One region of the Solibacillus sp. FSL K6-1126 genome, then DNA from elsewhere that is predicted to be linked to it. Evidence: predicted binding sites of a transcription regulator. Region 1 holds the regulator's gene; the other holds the start of a gene.

Evidence for each region. The regulator CtsR, encoded in region 1, represses protease genes until heat stress. The targets are predictions, from matches to a motif close to ATGGTCAATAAAGGTCAAACA.
Region 2: a site for CtsR is predicted at 2,251-2,271, ahead of clpP (ATP-dependent Clp endopeptidase proteolytic subunit ClpP). Genes of this name have one in related genera too.

Annotation. Positions count from the first base shown of each region.
Region 1 is NZ_JBBOPD010000001.1:14,756-26,670, reverse strand. It holds gene MHH44_RS00150 (DUF4003 family protein) at 1-349, shown strand, start outside; gene MHH44_RS00145 (aldehyde dehydrogenase family protein) at 381-1,811, shown strand; gene MHH44_RS00140 (acyl-CoA thioesterase) at 1,876-2,364, shown strand; gene MHH44_RS00135 (globin-coupled sensor protein) at 2,424-3,737, opposite strand; gene MHH44_RS00130 (hypothetical protein) at 3,903-4,115, shown strand; gene MHH44_RS00125 (DUF4870 domain-containing protein) at 4,237-4,542, shown strand; gene MHH44_RS00120 (CtsR family transcriptional regulator) at 4,745-5,209, shown strand; gene MHH44_RS00115 (UvrB/UvrC motif-containing protein) at 5,222-5,764, shown strand; gene MHH44_RS00110 (protein arginine kinase) at 5,761-6,858, shown strand; gene MHH44_RS00105 (ATP-dependent Clp protease ATP-binding subunit) at 6,855-9,299, shown strand; gene radA (DNA repair protein RadA) at 9,540-10,913, shown strand; gene MHH44_RS00095 (acetate uptake transporter) at 10,983-11,630, opposite strand.
Region 2 is NZ_JBBOPD010000001.1:3,547,779-3,554,733, reverse strand. It holds gene whiA (DNA-binding protein WhiA) at 1-877, shown strand, start outside; gene MHH44_RS17710 (HPr family phosphocarrier protein) at 1,032-1,289, shown strand; gene clpP (ATP-dependent Clp endopeptidase proteolytic subunit ClpP) at 1,572-2,162, opposite strand; tRNA gene MHH44_RS17700 (tRNA-Arg) at 2,347-2,418, shown strand; gene MHH44_RS17695 (basic amino acid ABC transporter substrate-binding protein) at 3,162-3,941, shown strand; gene MHH44_RS17690 (amino acid ABC transporter permease) at 3,972-4,673, shown strand; gene MHH44_RS17685 (amino acid ABC transporter ATP-binding protein) at 4,674-5,396, shown strand; gene MHH44_RS17680 (basic amino acid ABC transporter substrate-binding protein) at 5,599-6,393, shown strand; gene MHH44_RS17675 (phospholipase A2 family protein) at 6,683-6,943, opposite strand.

The DNA.
Region 1 (11,915 bases):
AGTTGATTATGTAGTCGCGATGAAGCAGTCATTTTTAAATAATGGTGTGAAAGTGAAGAAAAGGTCTTATCCATACTTAGCTTTGCTGGCGTTAGTAGGGGCTTCATCGGAAGTTGTCGATGAAATTGTTGAAATGGAACGAGCACTCGCTAAGCTCCCGATGTTTACTGGGATGCAAGCGTATGCTTTAATGACCGCTGCCCAGTATGTGCTGAAAAGGTTAATTGAAAACGAATTGTTATCTCATTTCAATGATAGTTTATTATTTTTGCAGGCTCTTGAGATGAGCGATTATATAGATGATATCCCAATTTTACTTGCCATCGATATTCTCGATATATTTTTTTAATTTGGGTAAACAATAGTAAGGAGTGAATAAAATGAAACAGACAAAATTATGGATTAACGGCATTTGGGAAAGTACAAATGAAACAAGTAAGTTAACGGCACCTTATACAGGAGAATTGCTTGCAAATGTAGCAAAAGCATCGGCAGGGGACGTGGAGCGCGCAATCGAAGGCGCACATCAAGCATTCAAATCATTCAAAAATACGACTGCTTATGAGCGCGCAGAAATTTTATACAAAGTCGTGGAAATCATGCGTGAACGTAAAAACGAGCTTGCAGAAATTTTAGCAGATGAAGCGGCAAAACCAATCTCTGCAGGGCTTACTGAATTGGATCGTACTATTGCGACGTATCAATTTGCTGCAGAGGCGGCTAAACAAAGTACAGGCGAAACGATTCCGATGGATGCAGCACCAGGTGTAAAAGATCGAATCGGTTATACAAAGCGAGTACCTTTAGGCGTAGTTTCGGCAATTACACCATTTAATTTTCCATTTAATCTCGTAGCGCATAAATTAGGTCCAGCCTTTGCTGTAGGGAACACAGTTGTACTAAAGCCTGCATCTCAAACCCCGTTAAGTGCACTTGCGATGGCGGAAATTTTCAAAGAAGCAGGTTTACCGGACGGTGCATTGCAAATCGTGACAGGTAGCGGCGGGGAATTGAGCGAGACACTCGTAACACATCCGCTTGTGAAAAAAGTGACGTTTACGGGTAGTGGTGCGGTTGGCTTGAAGATTAAAGAAAAAGTCGGCTTGCGGAAAATTACACTAGAGCTTGGATCAAATGCGGCACTCATTGTTGAGCCTTCAACACCGCTTGAAAAAATTATGAAACGCTGTGTAGGCGGTGCATTTGGATTTGCTGGACAAGTATGTATTTCATTGCAACGAATTTATGTTCATTCTTCAATTTATGAAGAATTTACAAAGGCATTTGTAGAAGAGACAAAGAAACTAGTTGTCGGTGATCCGCATAATGAAAAAACGGATGTGAGTGCAATGATTCACCCGGATGAAGTTAGCCGTATAAAAGAATGGATTGAACAGGCGAAACAGCAAGGTGCAACGGTTGCAACGGGAGCTGAATTTACAGAGCGTACTTGCTCCCCAACTGTCATGACGAATGTGAAGTCCGATATGAAAATTGTTTGCCAAGAGACTTTTGCGCCGATTGTCTCCATTGTGCCATATGATACGCTGGACGAAGCAATTGCACTTGTAAATGAATCGGAGCTTGCGTTAAATGCTGGTATTTACACAAATGTATTAACAGATGCAATGAAGGCCGCGGAAGAAATTGAAGCAGGTGCGGTCATCATTAACGATATTCCAACATTCCGTGTAGATAATATGCCGTATGGGGGCGTCAAAATGAGCGGATATGGTAAAGAAGGCATTAAGTATGCAGTAGAAGAAATGACCGATTTAAAATTTATTACAATGAAGTTGAATTATGAATAGTTTGTACTAGCACTTCCATCTTCCGAATAGTAACATGGAGTGTAGTCTAGAAAGGAGGAAGATTATGAAAAATACTCTGCCAATGAGCTTTTCAAAATCTATCCAAACACGATTAGTACTGCCTCCTGATACAAATCATCATCAATCGATATTTGGAGGGAAAGTGTTAGCATATATTGATGAAATTGCTGCGATTGCAGCAATGAAACATTGCCAAGGTGAAGTCGTTACTGCTTCTTTTGACTCAGTAGACTTCGTATCTTCTGCCTATGCAGGTGATATGATTGAACTGGAAGCTGTTGTATCTGGAACAGGTCGTACTTCGATGGAAGTATATGTACGGGTTGTATCAAGAAATATTAAAACAGGTGCAAAGAAATTAACGACTGAATCTTTCGTAACGATGGTCGCAATTGACGAAAATGGCAAGCCGAAAGAAGTGCCGGGAGTTGAACCGGAGACGGATTTCGAACGTCATTTATTTGAAACAGGCCCAATTCGTCAGGAACATCGAAAACAAAAACGTGCATTATCAAAAAAACGTCGTGCATAAAAAAAGGGGATATCAAAGGCGAAATGCCAGTTGATATCCCTTTTTGGTATTAAGCAAAATTAATCATGCAGTTCCTGGACAATGTGCAGCAATGAATCTGATGATGTCATTACATCATTCGTTGTATGTGTCAAACCGGTAATAACAGAAGAAATGGCATGAATGTCTTCATTCGTGTTTTCATATTGCGTTTTGATTCCATGTACCGCTTCTGTAATCGATGTAAAGGAATCCGCCAGGCTTTTTTGCGTATCAACACTCATTTTTACTTGCTCATCTACACTAGAAACAGAGTCAGACATTTGTGAAATACTAAGTTCGGTTTCTTTAATTAAATGAGAGACGTTTTGAACCGCATTTTTAGTTTCTTCAGCAAGCTTTCGGACTTCATCAGCTACTACGGCAAACCCTTTTCCGTGTTCACCTGCACGTGCTGCTTCAATCGATGCATTTAATGCAAGCAAGTTTGTCTGATCAGCAATACCTGTTACCAATCCTACAATTTCGGCAATTTTTTTAGACGATTGACGGAGTTTAACCATTGACGATTCAAGTGTATCCACACGATCCAAAATGTTGGTCATGATTGCTGTCTGGTTAATTAAATATGTAGTACCTGTTGTTGATTTATTTTCTGTTTCCGCTACTAAATTTAAACCTTGTTTTGTATTGGAAGCAATTTCTTCTGATTGGCTCGCAATTTCCTGTAATGATGCATTTGTTTGATCACTAATATGCGTTAACTCTTGTGCAGTATGTTGAATTCGCTCTACAATTCTGTATTTTACATCTAAACTTTCAGTACGAATTCGTTGCTCTTCTTTTTCATATGCTTCAATGACAAGCTGTTGCTCGAAGTTAATGAGTTTTGAAAAAGCATCAACTGCTTTAGCCATGTCAATATTCGACATTTCTATTTTACTGATGAAGTCGATAAACGTTGTCATTAGCGATTGGAATGAAGCGATATACCACTTGGATTGAAGTCCGATTTTGACATGGACATGCGCAATCGTTTGTCGCTCTTCTATATAATGTGAATTGATATTACAGTTGAACATCGCTTCTAAATGCTTCGTTAATGTACCTTTTAGACGATCCATTCGAGCTGAACTCCCAATAATATCTACGAGTTCCGGACTTAAACTGATTGCACCGTAAAACTTTTCCACCATATTCGGGACAACCTGTTGTGCAAAAGGTTCTAACTGTTTAATTACAGCTAAATCCTCTTTCGTTAATTTTAGCAACTCAATCTGTTTGTGTAAGTTAGGATAGGTTGAAACATCCAGATTTACTTGCTGTGCATAATTAGCTATATCAAAATATGGCTTGTTTGAAACTTTTGTCGCTCTTGAAAACAGAATACCCATGTTCTTCCTCGTTTCGTCTATTTATTAAATAATACTCTATTACTGTTTATATCGGATCATATCAGTATTATTCTATAAGGATAAAAAATTTACAGTAATTTGTATATGAGGTAATATAATAACTAATTAAAATGGATGCAGTAAATAGTGAAAGGCGTTGTATTAATGAAGTTTCATAAAGGGCGTTTGAAATTTGTTATACCATTGTCACTTGGGGTGGCGATCGCATCGTATATTATGCTTGTAAACAATTATGCAGAAGTAGGCGACCGTGACCGAATTTTAATAGTTATAGGAGCAACCATCTTAACGGCGATTATTTCCTACTTCTTATTTCCACAAGAAGGGGACAACCCGAAAGATAGAGGCCCATATTGACCAAATACAGACATGACCGGAAATCTCGAAATAAAAATTCGGGATTTTTTGCCCTCTCTATGAAACTTTTACGAATATTATCCGTAAATAAGCTAATAAACTAAAGTGAGGTTGATAACAAATGGAATCTAAATGGTCGAAAATCATCATTCATGCCAGTGCATTCTTTGCGCCGTTCCTAGTACCGATTCTGTTTTTCTTAATAAGTTCTGAAGATGAAGTAAAGCGTACCGCGATTCAAGCATTGCTTTTCCAAATCGTATTCGGTATCTTCATAGCGATTGCAGGTGTCCTTTCAGTTATATTAATTGGTTTACCATTCCTGTTAGTATTTTTAGCCATCTTCTGGATTGCACCGATCATCGGTATTGTTAAAGCATTGTCTGATCAGCACTGGAATTATCCAATCGTCGGACGCTGGGTATAATTTATCCTCGTCTTGGCAAAGTTTATAAAAGCGGTAAGGTTTGTTTAAAAAACACCTTACCGCTTTTTTACATAAATAGGGATTTATTAATGTGAAAATAGGGAAACCTAAAACAAGAGTGATTAGTTGCATTTCGAAAAATAAATATTGTATATTTAAGTCAAAGATAGTCAAAGTCAGTTGATGAGAGGTGAGAGACAGCATGAGGAATATATCTGACATAATTGAAGGGTATTTGAAGGAAGTTATTGAATTAGAGGGACAGGGACATATTGAAATAAAGCGAAATGAATTAGCAAAGCAATTTGCCTGTGCTCCTTCCCAAATCAATTACGTTATCAATACGCGTTTCACGACCGAGCATGGCTACTATGTAGAGAGTAAGCGGGGTGGTGGCGGTTATATTCGGATTTTGCGTGTAACAATCCACTCTAAGAAAAATTTACTGGACGAAATGGAAACACAAATAGGTAACGCCATAGCCCAAACTAATGCTGAGCGTATTATTTTCCGTTTATTGGAAGAGGATATCATTACAGAGCGAGAAGCAAGCATTATGAAGGCCGCTTTAGATCGTGTCACATTACAGGTAGCTTTACCATTGCGTGATCAGCTAAGAGCGCGGATTATGCACGCAATGCTACAAACGATTTCTTTTGAAAAGTAGAGGTGGATTATTATGATATGTGAGCATTGTAAACAGCGTCATGCCAATGTTACCGTTACTCAAGTTCACAATGGTCAAAAAGTCGAGCGTCACTACTGTGAAGTATGTGCAACTCAATTTCATCCATTTCAATTTGACGTAAATGAAGAGCCTGCATCTCTTCAGCAGCTTATTTCAAATTGGTTTAATTTTGTACCTGTGAATGCAAAGAAAGAAAGCACGACAACAAATACTGCCAGCCCAAAATCCTGCCCATCCTGTGGGTTTACGTACCGACAGTTTTTAAAGCAAGGCAAATTTGGATGCGGTCAATGTTACGAAACATTTAGTGAGCAATTACCACAGCTACTTGAACGTCTGCAGGCAGGTACTCAGCATGTAGGATATGTGGAAGAAGGACCTTCAAAAGAAAAAGTGGAACAACAAATCCAAGAGCTCCGTTCATCACTGCAGCAAGCAATTGAGGAAGAGCGTTTTGAGGATGCAGCTTCCATCCGTGATGAAGTTAGGGAATTGGAAAGTAAAATAAAACAGGAAGGTGAGGGGAACGCATGAACATCGAGCATTTTTTAACGAATGCCAGTCCCAGCTGGATGCAGCACGAAAGCGATTCAGATATCGTCATTAGCACGCGCATTCGGCTTGCTCGTAATATTGCCAATACTCGATTTCCGATTAGTTTTACAGAACAGGAAGCACAAATGATCGAAGAAAAAATGATGCAGTCATTATTATCTTTAGATGACAACCCGTATCAGTTTTCTTATTTCCAAATAAAAGATATGCCCGTTTTACAACGCCAAATTTTAGTGGAGAAGCATTTGATCAGTCCGAATTTGGCACGAAGAAAAAAAATTGGATCATTTTTTTTAACAAAAGATGAATCCATTAGCATATTAGTAAATGAAGAGGATCATATTCGTATACAGAGTCTTACGCAAGGAATGAATTTAAAAGAAGCATTTGATAAGGCTCGTAATATTGACCGCTACTTAAGTAAGTCAATTAATTACGCATATGAAGACCGCTATGGTTATTTGACAAGTTGCCCAACAAATGTCGGAACAGGGCTTCGAGCATCTGTCATGCTCCATTTACCTGCACTCACAATGATGAAACAGATGAATCCATTAATTCAGATGATGACACGATTAGGAATGGTTGTGCGGGGTATATATGGGGAAGGCAGTGAAAATTTAGGCAATATTTATCAAATCTCGAACCAGATTACACTAGGTAAATCAGAAGAAACGATTTTACAGGAGCTTCAGGATGTTGTCGAGCAAGTTATCAAAAAAGAAGAGCTTGCACGCAAAAATTTATTGATGCGTGCCCCCTCCGCGTTGGAAGACCGTTTAAGCCGTTCACTCGGTACGTTAAAGTACGCAAAAATTTTAACGAGTGAAGAAGCGGCAAGCTGTTTATCAAATGTGCGTCTTGGGGTAAGTTTAGGATTATTAGAAGCAATTTCACAGCGTAAACTAAATGAGTGCATGCTTATTATGCAACCTGGACTCATTCAGCAATATATTGGTACTACGTTACAACCAGCAGAACGCGACATGTATCGTGCGAAGCTGTTGCAAGAAAAGTTAAACGAGCAAGATGAAGCTACAAACAATGGGGAAAAAGGAGAGGATTTTCTATGATGTTTAATCGATTCACACAACGTGCTCAAAAGGTATTACAACTTGCTCAAGAAGAGGCAATTCGTCTTAAGCATAAAGAAATCGGAACAGAACATATTTTACTTGGCTTAATTCGTGAAGGTGGCGGAATTGCCGCTAAAGCTTTGGAAGCAATTAATATTAGCCCTCAAATGATCGAAACCGGCATTGAGGAACTTGTTGGGAAAGGCACAGAAGATGTAGGTCCTATCGTTCACTACACACCACGTGCTAAAAAGGTAATCGAACTTTCATTGGATGAATCCCGTAAATTAGGGCATGCATATGTCGGAACAGAGCATATTTTATTAGCTTTAATTCGTGAAGGTGAAGGCGTTGCTGCCCGCGTATTGGCGAATACAGGTGTAAGTATCAATAAAGCCCGCCAACAAGTTTTATTGTTATTAGGCAACAATGACTCAAACACTAGCGGTAATTCCAGTATGACGCAAACAGTAAATACACCAACACTTGATAGTTTAGCCCGCGATTTAACAGCGGTGGCGCGTGAAGGTTCACTTGATCCGGTTATCGGCCGCTCTAAAGAAATTACACGTGTTGTAGAAGTACTATCACGTCGTACAAAAAACAACCCGGTACTAATCGGGGAGCCGGGTGTAGGTAAAACGGCCATTGCAGAAGGATTGGCACAGCAAATCATCAATAATGAAGTACCTGAAACATTACGCGATAAACGTGTTATGACGCTCGATATGGGAACAGTTGTTGCAGGTACAAAATATCGTGGGGAATTTGAAGACCGTCTTAAAAAGGTGATGGATGAAATTCGTCAGGCCGGCAATATTATTTTATTCATCGATGAGCTTCATACATTGATCGGTGCAGGTGGTGCAGAAGGTGCGATTGATGCATCGAATATTTTAAAACCATCATTGGCACGAGGCGAACTGCAATGTATCGGCGCAACTACATTGGATGAGTACCGCAAATATATTGAAAAAGACGCAGCATTAGAGCGTCGTTTCCAACCGATCCAAGTTGATGAGCCATCTGTTGAAGAAACAATCCAAATTATTAATGGCTTGCGTGACCGTTATGAAGCACATCACCGTGTGAAAATTTCGGATGAAGCGGTAGAAGCAGCAGCAAAATTATCAGATCGCTATATTTCGGATCGTTTCTTACCGGATAAAGCAATTGACCTAATTGATGAGGCTGGTTCAAAAGTGCGCTTACGCTCTTATACTGTTCCACCTAATTTAAAAGAGTTAGAAGATAAGCTGGAAGGCATTAAGTCTGAAAAGAATGCTGCTGTTTCAGGACAGGAATTTGAAAAAGCTGCTGCATTGCGTGATACGGAGCAGAAGCTTAAACAAGAGCTTGAACAATTGAAAAAAGAGTGGAAAGAAAAACAAGGCAAAGAAGAATCTACAGTATATGTAGACGATATTGCACAAGTGGTAGCGATGTGGACGGGAATTCCTGTTTCGAAAATTGCTCAGGCTGAATCTGCGAAGTTATTAAATCTTGAAGAAGAATTACACAAACGCGTAGTTGGTCAAGGTGAAGCAGTAGAAGCAATTTCCCGTGCAATCCGTCGTGCCCGTGCCGGCTTAAAAGATCCAAAACGTCCAATCGGTTCCTTTATCTTCCTTGGACCTACTGGTGTCGGTAAAACGGAACTTGCACGAGCACTTGCTGAAGTAATGTTCGGTGATGAAGATGCAATGATCCGTGTAGATATGTCCGAGTATATGGAGAAACATTCGACTTCTCGTTTAGTCGGTTCACCTCCAGGCTATGTAGGATTTGATGATGGCGGTCAATTAACAGAAAAAGTTCGTCGTAAACCATATTCAGTTGTACTGCTGGATGAAATCGAAAAAGCGCACCCGGATGTATTCAACATCTTATTACAAGTGTTGGAAGACGGCCGCTTAACTGACTCAAAAGGCCGTGTAGTTGATTTCCGTAACACAGTTGTCATTATGACATCGAATGTTGGGGCAGATGCACTGAAATACCGCAAACATGTTGGCTTCGGCGCCGGTTTAAATGCATCGAAAGATAAAGACATGAAGAGCACAATGCTGGAAGAACTGAAAAAGGCGTTCCGTCCAGAGTTCTTAAACCGTATTGATGAAATGATCGTATTCCATTCATTAGAGAAGGATCACTTAAAAGAAATCGTATCATTAATGGCGAATTCATTAAAGAAACGTCTAAAAGAGCAGGATATCGAACTGCAGCTTACAGATGCAGCGCTTGAGAAAATTTCAGAAGAAGGTTATGATCCACAATATGGTGCGCGTCCATTACGTCGTGCATTACAAAAACATGTGGAAGACCGCTTATCCGAAGAACTGTTAAAAGGTACATTGGATAAGACTCAAACAGTCGTACTTGACTATGTAAATGATGAGTTTGTCGTACGTACACAAGAAAAAGTAGCAACAAATTAGTAAAACCAGACGAGTCGGGATAGTTCCTGCCTCGTCTTTTTTATGCAGACTGAAGTTGCTGGGTACTGGTGGCATATACAAGCGAAACGCGCCGGTTACACATACGCAATTAAACGGGATGTACAGGAATTGTTATATGTATGAGAAGCTAACCGAAAAAGAATTTTGCGACGGATTAGTGGGTATTCAATTTTGTTTCGTGTACAATTATAGGAACAAACATTCGAAGGAGCTAGCAAAATGGCAAAAAAGAAGTCTAAATTTATGTGCAGCAGCTGTGGCTATGAAGCAGCAAAATGGATGGGGCGCTGTCCTGGCTGTGGCGAATGGAATACGATGAATGAAGAAGTCGAAGTCATCTCAAAAGGGCCACGCGGGGCGTTCCAGCATTCTACAACGGCTACAAAAGCAACCCCTATTATCCATGTGGAAGTACAAGAAGAAACACGTATCGCTACAGAAATGAATGAATTTAATCGTGTACTCGGAGGCGGTATTGTACCAGGTTCACTCGTGCTGATAGGCGGTGATCCGGGTATCGGGAAATCGACATTACTACTGCAAGTATCTGCACTTCTTTCTAATCAGGGGAAACGTGTTTTATATATATCCGGTGAAGAATCTGTACGTCAGACGAAGCTGCGTGCTGAACGTTTAGGTGTCCATACACCAGAGCTTTATATTTACTCGGAAACGAATCTGGAATTTTTAAATCAAACAATCGATGAAGTCCAACCGAAATTTGTCATTGTCGATTCGATTCAAACGGTGCACCATCCGGAAGTTACTAGTGCGCCGGGCAGTGTGTCACAAGTACGTGAATGTACAGCAGAATTAATGCGTATTGCAAAAACAAAAAATATCGCTATTTTCCTTGTTGGTCACGTTACAAAAGAAGGACAGATTGCCGGTCCGCGTATTTTAGAACATATGGTAGATACGGTGCTTTACTTTGAAGGGGAACGTCACCATAACCACCGGATTTTACGCAGTCAGAAAAACCGTTTTGGTTCTACAAATGAAATTGCAATTTTTGAAATGCTCCATGGGGGATTAAAGGAAGTATTGAATCCGTCCGAGCTGTTCTTACAGGAACGTTCACAAGGTGCCCCTGGTTCAACAATTGTTGCATCGATGGAAGGGACACGCCCAATTTTGGTAGAAATACAGTCGCTTGTTACACCAACCAGTTTCAATTATCCGAAGCGTATGGCAACCGGGGTTGACCAAAACCGTGTTCAGCTTTTAATGGCGGTATTGGAAAAACGTATGGGCATGATGCTTCAGGCACAGGATGCGTATATTAAAGTTGCGGGTGGTGTGAAACTGGATGAGCCTGCGATTGATTTAGCTGTCTTAACAAGTATTGTATCAAGCTTTAAAGATCAGACAGTACGTCCGACAGATTGTTTTATCGGTGAAGTGGGTTTAACGGGTGAAGTACGTCGTGTTTCCAGAATTGAGCAACGTGTACAGGAGGCGGCAAAGTTAGGGTTTAAACGCGCCTTTATTCCAGCTTCTAATATTGGGGGCTGGGAATTCCCGCCGGACATACAAGTCGTCGGTGTCGAAACAATCAGTGATGCACTGCGGGAATCTTTCCAAAATTTATAGTGAACGAATTCATAATAATCCGCACAAGAAAGAGGCATGGGAAGTTAAAAATTTCCATGCCTCTTTAAATTATGCTTTTACTGTTTTTTCTTTCTTTAAAAATGCTTCTCTTGTGAAAATACCAAAAGGCTTTCCAATCGGTAAGAAATTGAAGCCGAAATGCTTGTTCAATACATTAGCACCTGCACCGTAAAGTGATAAAAGAGCAATGATTAATTCAGAGTAGGCTGCTAATAAATGCATACCGTGCTCCATAATGCCAAATGAACTTAATGCCAGACCAATAAATAAGAAGTCGATCATTACAAAGATCGCGAATAGAACTTTATTTGTTTCAGCTGCACCAATCGTCATAAATAGGGTAAAGATTAAATAACCTAAATACACAACACCGAGCTGAGATGTATCAACAGATGCCTGTAATGTTGCACCAAATACACCGGCTTGAACGAACCAGCTCATACCTACACCCATCCAGAATAAACCGTATGCGCCGAATGCAGTCGTACCAAATGTATTATTATGTTTTGAGTCTAAGACAGATGCGTAAAATTGTGCAATACCACCTAAAAATATTGCCCAAGGAATAACCAAACCTAAGCCCTCTGTCCAGCCTAACTTTTGAGTGGAAGCAACAAATGTTACAATCGCCAAACCGAATAGACCGATTGCAGACGGATCAGCAGTAGTAATTTTTACTTCTTTTGCAGTATTCAAAACGTATTCTCCTCTTCTATGTTAAAATTTTCTATTATATTAATATAATATATTCATTAGTTTGTTTAAGCTACAGGGAACGGAAATTTAGAATGAAGTACGTCATTATTGAATTAATATCGCGCAAATCTAACTAAAAAAAATAGGGAATAATCTTAAAAAATGGGTAAAATCCTAATATTGGAATTCAATTGGCGTTTGTTGTTTATTTACCCTTGCTTTTGGTACCTGGGCTTCGCATGAATGAAACTTTAGATGTATAATTATTACTTGGAGGTGAAACAA
Region 2 (6,955 bases), 3.5 Mb from region 1:
GGCAGAAGTATCTGCTCTTATACGGATGAACGGTTCGTTAAGTTTTGCGAATCGCCAATTAAGCTTAGACGTACAAACAGAAAATGCGGCAATCGCACGTCGGCTTTATACAATTGTAAAAAAGCTTTATCCATATAATGTAGAGTTGCTTGTTCGAAAGAAGATGCGTCTTAAAAAGAACAATGTGTATATATGCCGTGTACGGGAAGGTGCGCGGGAAATTCTTGCGGATTTAGAAATTGTCTCAAATTCATTTGAGTTTAATCATACAATCGCCAAATCAATCATACCGAAAGAAAATGAACGCCGTGCCTATTTACGTGGAGCCTTTTTGGCAGGAGGCTCGGTAAACAATCCGGAAACCTCTTCCTACCATTTGGAGATTTATTCTTTATATAAGGAGCACGGGGAAGCGTTGGCAGAGCTCATGAACCGCTATGATCTAAATGCGAAAACAATTGAACGGAAAAAAGGCTTTGTCACGTATTTAAAAGAAGCTGAGAAGATTTCGGATTTTATGAATTTAGTCGGTGCTGTTCAGGCGATGCTGAAGTTTGAAGATGTTCGGATTATTAGAGATATGCGGAACAGTGTAAACCGTATCGTAAACTGTGAAACGGCCAACTTAAATAAAACAATTGGCGCGGCATTGAGGCAAGTGGAAAATATCCGCTATATCGATAATGCGGTAGGGCTTGATCAGCTGCCGGAAAAACTGAGGGAAATTGCACGTCTTCGTGTAGAATATCAGGACGTGACATTAAAAGAGCTCGGTGAAATGGTTTCAACTGGCGTTGTCAGTAAATCAGGTGTCAATCATCGTCTGCGCAAAATCGATGAAATCGCGGATGCGCTCCGTCGTGGAGAGAATATTTAAATCCACTTGCGCTTATGGAGCACATACGTCATGGCGTAATAGAAAAAATTGGTAACGATTTCATAAAAGATGTTTCCAATTGTTGTTCTTTTCGGACAATTTCGTTAAGATAAACATAGAAGCGATGAACGGTTGTGAAAGGGAGTATTTCAAGATGATTGAAAAACAAGTAGAAGTAAAGTTAAAATCGGGCTTACAAGCAAGACAGGCGGCTTTGTTCGTCCAAGAGGCGAATCGTTATAAAGCGGACGTCTATTTACAAAAGGATACGAAAAAAGTGAATGCGAAGTCGATCATGGGCATTATGAGCCTTGCCGTTGCAAAAGGCACGGTTGTCACATTATGGGCAGACGGCCATGACGAAGAAAAAGCAATCAACGCATTACAACTACTTATTGAAAAAGCGGATTAAGGCAAAAGGATAAAGCGCCCGTTCAACTCCGCTAGCCATTGGAGGGCCCGATGCAAAAGTAAACGCTCCACCACTTTTGCATGAGGGACCGAAATGGCCAAGGAGTTGGCGCTTTATCCTGGACGTGGACAAACATATTATTTAAGTGTTAAACAAAATGCGATAACGAATTTTATTTACAAGACAAAAGCACAGCCAGTTCAGTTTACATGAACGGCTGTGCTTATTTTTTAAAATACAAAAAAGCATACAAGACGAATCCTGTATGCTTGAATGAATCGATTATTTTAATTGGTTACGCTCATAAATTTTATCGATAAGACCGTATTCCAATGCTTGCTCTGCAGACATGAAGTTGTCACGATCTGTGTCGCGTGCTAACGTTTCGTAATCTTGGCCACTGTTTTCAGCCATGATGCGGTTTAGTTTTTCACGTAAGTGTAAAATACGTTTTGCAGCGATTTCGATTTCTGTTGCTTGACCTTGTGCACCGCCAAGTGGTTGGTGAATCATTACTTCTGCGTTTGGTAAAGAAACACGTTTGCCTTTTGCACCAGCAGAAAGCAGGAATGCACCCATTGATGCAGCCATACCGATACAGATTGTTGATACATCAGGTTTGATGAAGTTCATCGTATCGTAGATCGCCATACCTGAAGTGATAGAGCCACCTGGTGAGTTGATATATAGGTAGATATCTTTATCTGGATCTTCAGCTTCTAAAAATAATAGCTGTGCTACGATTGAGTTCGCAACATTGTCGTCAATCCCACTACCTAATAAAATGATGCGGTCTTTAAGTAAACGTGAATAAATGTCATATGCACGCTCGCCGCGGTTTGTTTGTTCAATAACTGTAGGAATTAAGTTCATTGAAAAATCCTCCCTTTGTTAAAGCTTATATTCGATTACTTTTGCTGAAAATGACAAATATTTCAGCTGTAAACCTATCATACACGTATTAGTCAGTTATGGTCAAATATAAACTCTGATTTTTACAGTTGAAAATAAGGTGTTCCATCTGTATAATGAAAAAAGTTGCACATATTATTTATATGTCCTCGTGGTGTAATGGATAACACTTCAGATTCCGGTTCTGAGGCTGGGGGTTCGATTCCCTCCGAGGGCGCTTTCTTTTTAAAGATTATTACTGATCTATATAGAGTTAAAATAATCTTTCTCTTCCATTTTTCTACAGTTTATTTTTGGCGCTACACTATAAATTTCCTAAACCATTCTAATTTAAACGCTCTTCCTATAAAAAATAAAATTCTTTATTAAAAATCACAATTTATACTTGAATTATATGTGAAAAATTAGTACATTATTAAATGTTGTGTTTTCACAAAACTAGTTAGATAGACTATATTATCATGTCCTTTAGGGGGCACCATTTTACTGTTTTAATATACGTTTCAATATCAATTGCAAAAAATCATCTGAGGTTTTTTTGCAATAGAGAATGAAGTTTTATTAGGATAAAAAGAATCACTGTACCGGTTCTTTTTATCCTTCATTCGTTCTCTACCTAAAAATAATAATTCAAGGCTGCATGAGAGGGAATTCCTCTTGTGCAGTCTTTTTTATTTTAGTTAAAAATTACCTATCAGATTAACATATATTATGAAAAACAGGGAATATATGTAATGGTACGAGAATCCTTTTGAAGAGGGGAATACAATAATGGAATAGTAATAGAGTGAATAAATATTAAATTATATGCAAATATACCGTTAATTTTGTTATAATAATTCATCATAATGCAATAATAATCAATTTTTTAAAAATTAAATGTTGTATATTAATTGCGGAATTAATATAATTGAACATGTTATTAACAAAAAAACTACTACATCCAGGAGGATATTCATAATGAGTACTAGAAAACTATTTAAATGGGCAGCACCTTTAGCTGCAGCTTCAATGATTTTAACAGCATGTGGAGCGGACGAATCGACATCTACAGGGGATAAAGAATATAAGAAAATTGTTGCAGGTACGGAAGCTACATATGCACCATTTGAATACTTAGATGATAAAGGAAATGTTGTCGGCTTAGATTCAGAGATTTTAGCAGCGATCGGCGAAGAGATGGGTATTGAAACAGAAGTGAAAAATGTAGGCTGGGACTCAATGATGAGCCAAGTAACAACTGGCGAAGTGGATATGGGTGCAGCGGCTATTACAATTACAGATGAGCGTAAAGAATCATATGACTTTACAGATCCTTACTATGAAGCAACTTTACTGATCGTGACAAAAGAAGGTTCGACAGTTGCATCGCTGGAAGATATTAAAGACAAAAAAATTGCAGTACAGATTAATACAACAGGCCACATCGCAGCACAGGAACTTCAGGGTGTTGCAAGCTCGAAGATTTTAGCATATGAAAACTTCTCTGTTGCGTTAACGGAAGTGCTGACAGGTGCAGCTGATGCCGCAATCGGTGATAATGCAGTTATTTTAGATTACCTTGAAAACAATCCTGATTCAGGCTTAAGAGCGGTAGAGGATACTTCATTTGAGAAAGACTACTTCGGTTTTATGGTGAAAAAGGGCAACAAAGAGCTATTGGATATTTTAAATGAAGGTCTTCAAAAAATTAAAGACAATGGCAAGTTAGCTGAGATTACAGGTACGGAAATCGAATAAGCTACATTTTAATTTATTGGAGGGTTTCAGATGGATTTTTTTGATTTTTTCCGTTGGGATATAATCTGGAACTACCGTGAACTATATGCAAAAGGACTTTGGGCGACTATTGTTTTAACAGCATGTGGTTATATTGGTGGTATCATATTCGGTCTAGTTTTAGGATTAGGCCAGGTTTCAACAAAAAAATGGATTTACTGGCCGGCTAAAATTTATGTCGACGTATTCCGTGGTACGCCAATGCTCGTACAATTATTATTAATTCACTTAGCTGTTATTCCAACTATTTTTGGAACATCGCAAGGTTGGTGGGTATCGGGTATTGTCGGTCTGATTTTAAACAGTGCCGCATACAATGCAGAAATTTTCCGTGCAGGGATCCAGTCGATCGACAAAGGGCAAATGGAAGCTGCAAGGTCATTAGGGTTAACACAGGGCCAGGCGATGCGCAAAGTTATTTTACCGCAGGCGTTCCGTCGTATGATTCCGCCATTAGGGAATGAATTTATCGCATTGTTAAAGGATTCTTCACTTGTAACGGTAATCGCCGGGGCCGAGATTTTATATGTAAGTAAAGTAGTAGCCGGAACGTATCAGCGTTTCTGGGAGCCTTATTTATTCGCAGCGTTCCTATACCTTGTATTGACGTATGCTGTAACGAAGCTTATTGCATTTATCGAAAAACGAGTTGATATTAATTACAACCCACGTAAGAAAAAGGAGCGCGCGTAAATGATTAAAGTAGAAAACTTACACAAGCATTTTGGCAAGCTCGAAGTGTTAAAAGGAATCGATTATGAAGTACATGAAAAGGAAGTAGTTTGTGTCATCGGGCCATCTGGTTCTGGGAAATCAACGTTTCTTCGCTGCATGAATTTGCTGGAGGAAGTAACGGATGGTGCGATTTATATTCAAGGTGTCAAAATCAATGATCCGAAAACAAACATTAACGATATCCGTACAGAAGTGGGGATGGTGTTCCAACAGTTCAACCTATTCCCGCATATGTCGGTCATCGATAATATTACAATGGCGCCAATGCAAATTCGCCAACTGAACAAAGCCGATGCCGAAAAATTGGCACTCGAGCTATTGGATAAGGTCGGTTTGCGTGAAAAAGCAGATAACTATCCGCAGCAATTATCAGGCGGTCAGCAGCAGCGTGTCGCGATTGCCCGCGCATTAGCGATGAAGCCGAAAGTAATGCTGTTTGATGAACCAACGTCAGCCCTTGACCCCGAAATGGTAAAAGAGGTTTTGGAAGTAATGAAAAACCTTGCTAAAGAAGGCATGACAATGGTTGTCGTAACACATGAAATGGGCTTCGCACGTGAAGTAGGTGACCGTGTCCTGTTTATGGATGGCGGCTATATCGTGGAGCAGGGCCACCCGGATGAAGTATTCGGTAACCCGCAAAACGAACGGACAAAAGCCTTTTTAGGAAAAGTACTATAAACATTGGGAAACTATCTTCTATTATGATGAGTAGTAGAAGGTAGTTTTTATATTTAGTAGGATTCACAGTTGTTTGGAATGAAAGGGAGGCGACTCCTTAGGAAAACTTTTATATCCTAAACTATCAGAAGATTTAGAATTAAATATTGTGTGGCTCTACTAAAAAATGTATAATCTTAACAAAAATAGAGGGGGGTTTATAATGTTCAAAACGAAGAAGTTTTTCATAACGATGCTGCTAATGGCATTAACAATCATTTTAGCCGCATGTGGTACAGCGGATGATGAAACATCAGGAAGCGCAACATCCGGAGAAGGTGGCGGTAAAAAGCTGTTAGTAGGAACGGAAGCAACATTTGCCCCATTTGAATCAATGAATGACAAAGGTGAAATTGTTGGAATCGATGTAGATATTATGAACGCAATCGGTGAAGAAATCGGTTCAGAAGTAGAATTCCGAAATGTCGGTTGGGAGCCGGTATTCCAGCAAATTACGAACGGTGAACTGGACTTAGGTGCATCTGGTATTACCATTACAGATGAGCGTAAAGAGACGTATGATTTCACAGATCCATATTATGAAGCATCATTAATGATTGTTGTGAAAGAAGATTCACCAATCAAAACATTGGATGAATTGAAAGATCAAAAAGTTTCTGTTCAAATTAATACAACAGGGCATATTGCAGCACAAAACCTGCAAGGAAAATCAAGTTCAAAAATTTTAGCGTATGAAAACCAGCCGATAGCATTCCAGGAAGTAATCAATGGTGCAACAGCAGCGGCGTTTGGCGATAATGCGGTTGTTATCGAGTACTTAAAGAACAATCCGGATTCAGGACTAAAAGCGATTGAATCGGATCAGTTTGAAAAAGAATATTACGGCTTCATGGTGAAAAAGGGGAACACTGAGTTACTGAACCGTTTAAATGAAGGCCTAGCGAAGATTAAAGAAAACGGTAAGTTAGAAGAAATTACAGGGCAGAAGATCGATTAATTTATAATTGAAAAATATGATAAACCCGGTATTTTGAAACTTAAACTTTATGAATTGATTGGAGTGAAGGGCGACTCCTAGGGAAATAGCGTGACGCCTGAGACTTAGGAACAAAAGCTAAGAGCGCCACGTCCTGTGGCAACGCTTTTGTGACCAACATCGTGTTGGCCTCACGCCACGCCCCTGGAAAGCGTCCCCGGAACGGAAAACAATTCTAGGGTAAGCAGAAACACCTCAATTTTCTCCCAGAGAAAATTGAGGTGTTTCGTTTTGTTCAAGTTTATAAGGACTATATTAGAAAATTCTTTAACCGTATCGCTCTGGAGAATAAATTTGCGTCCCTCCCCATTTTCGTTGAGGGGTTTTTGTATTGATTTAAACATTGTTGAAAAATTGCGTCACAATATCTTTTATCGTAGCCACTTGCATAACAAGCATCGTGGTGCAGACAGCAATTATCGACTGCATTCGTTGGTGCACCAGGTCCGCTGCAACCAGGTCCGCAGTAACGGTAACCAGGGAAGCAGAACCCCATTGCAGGACGTCTCATCATCCCACCTCC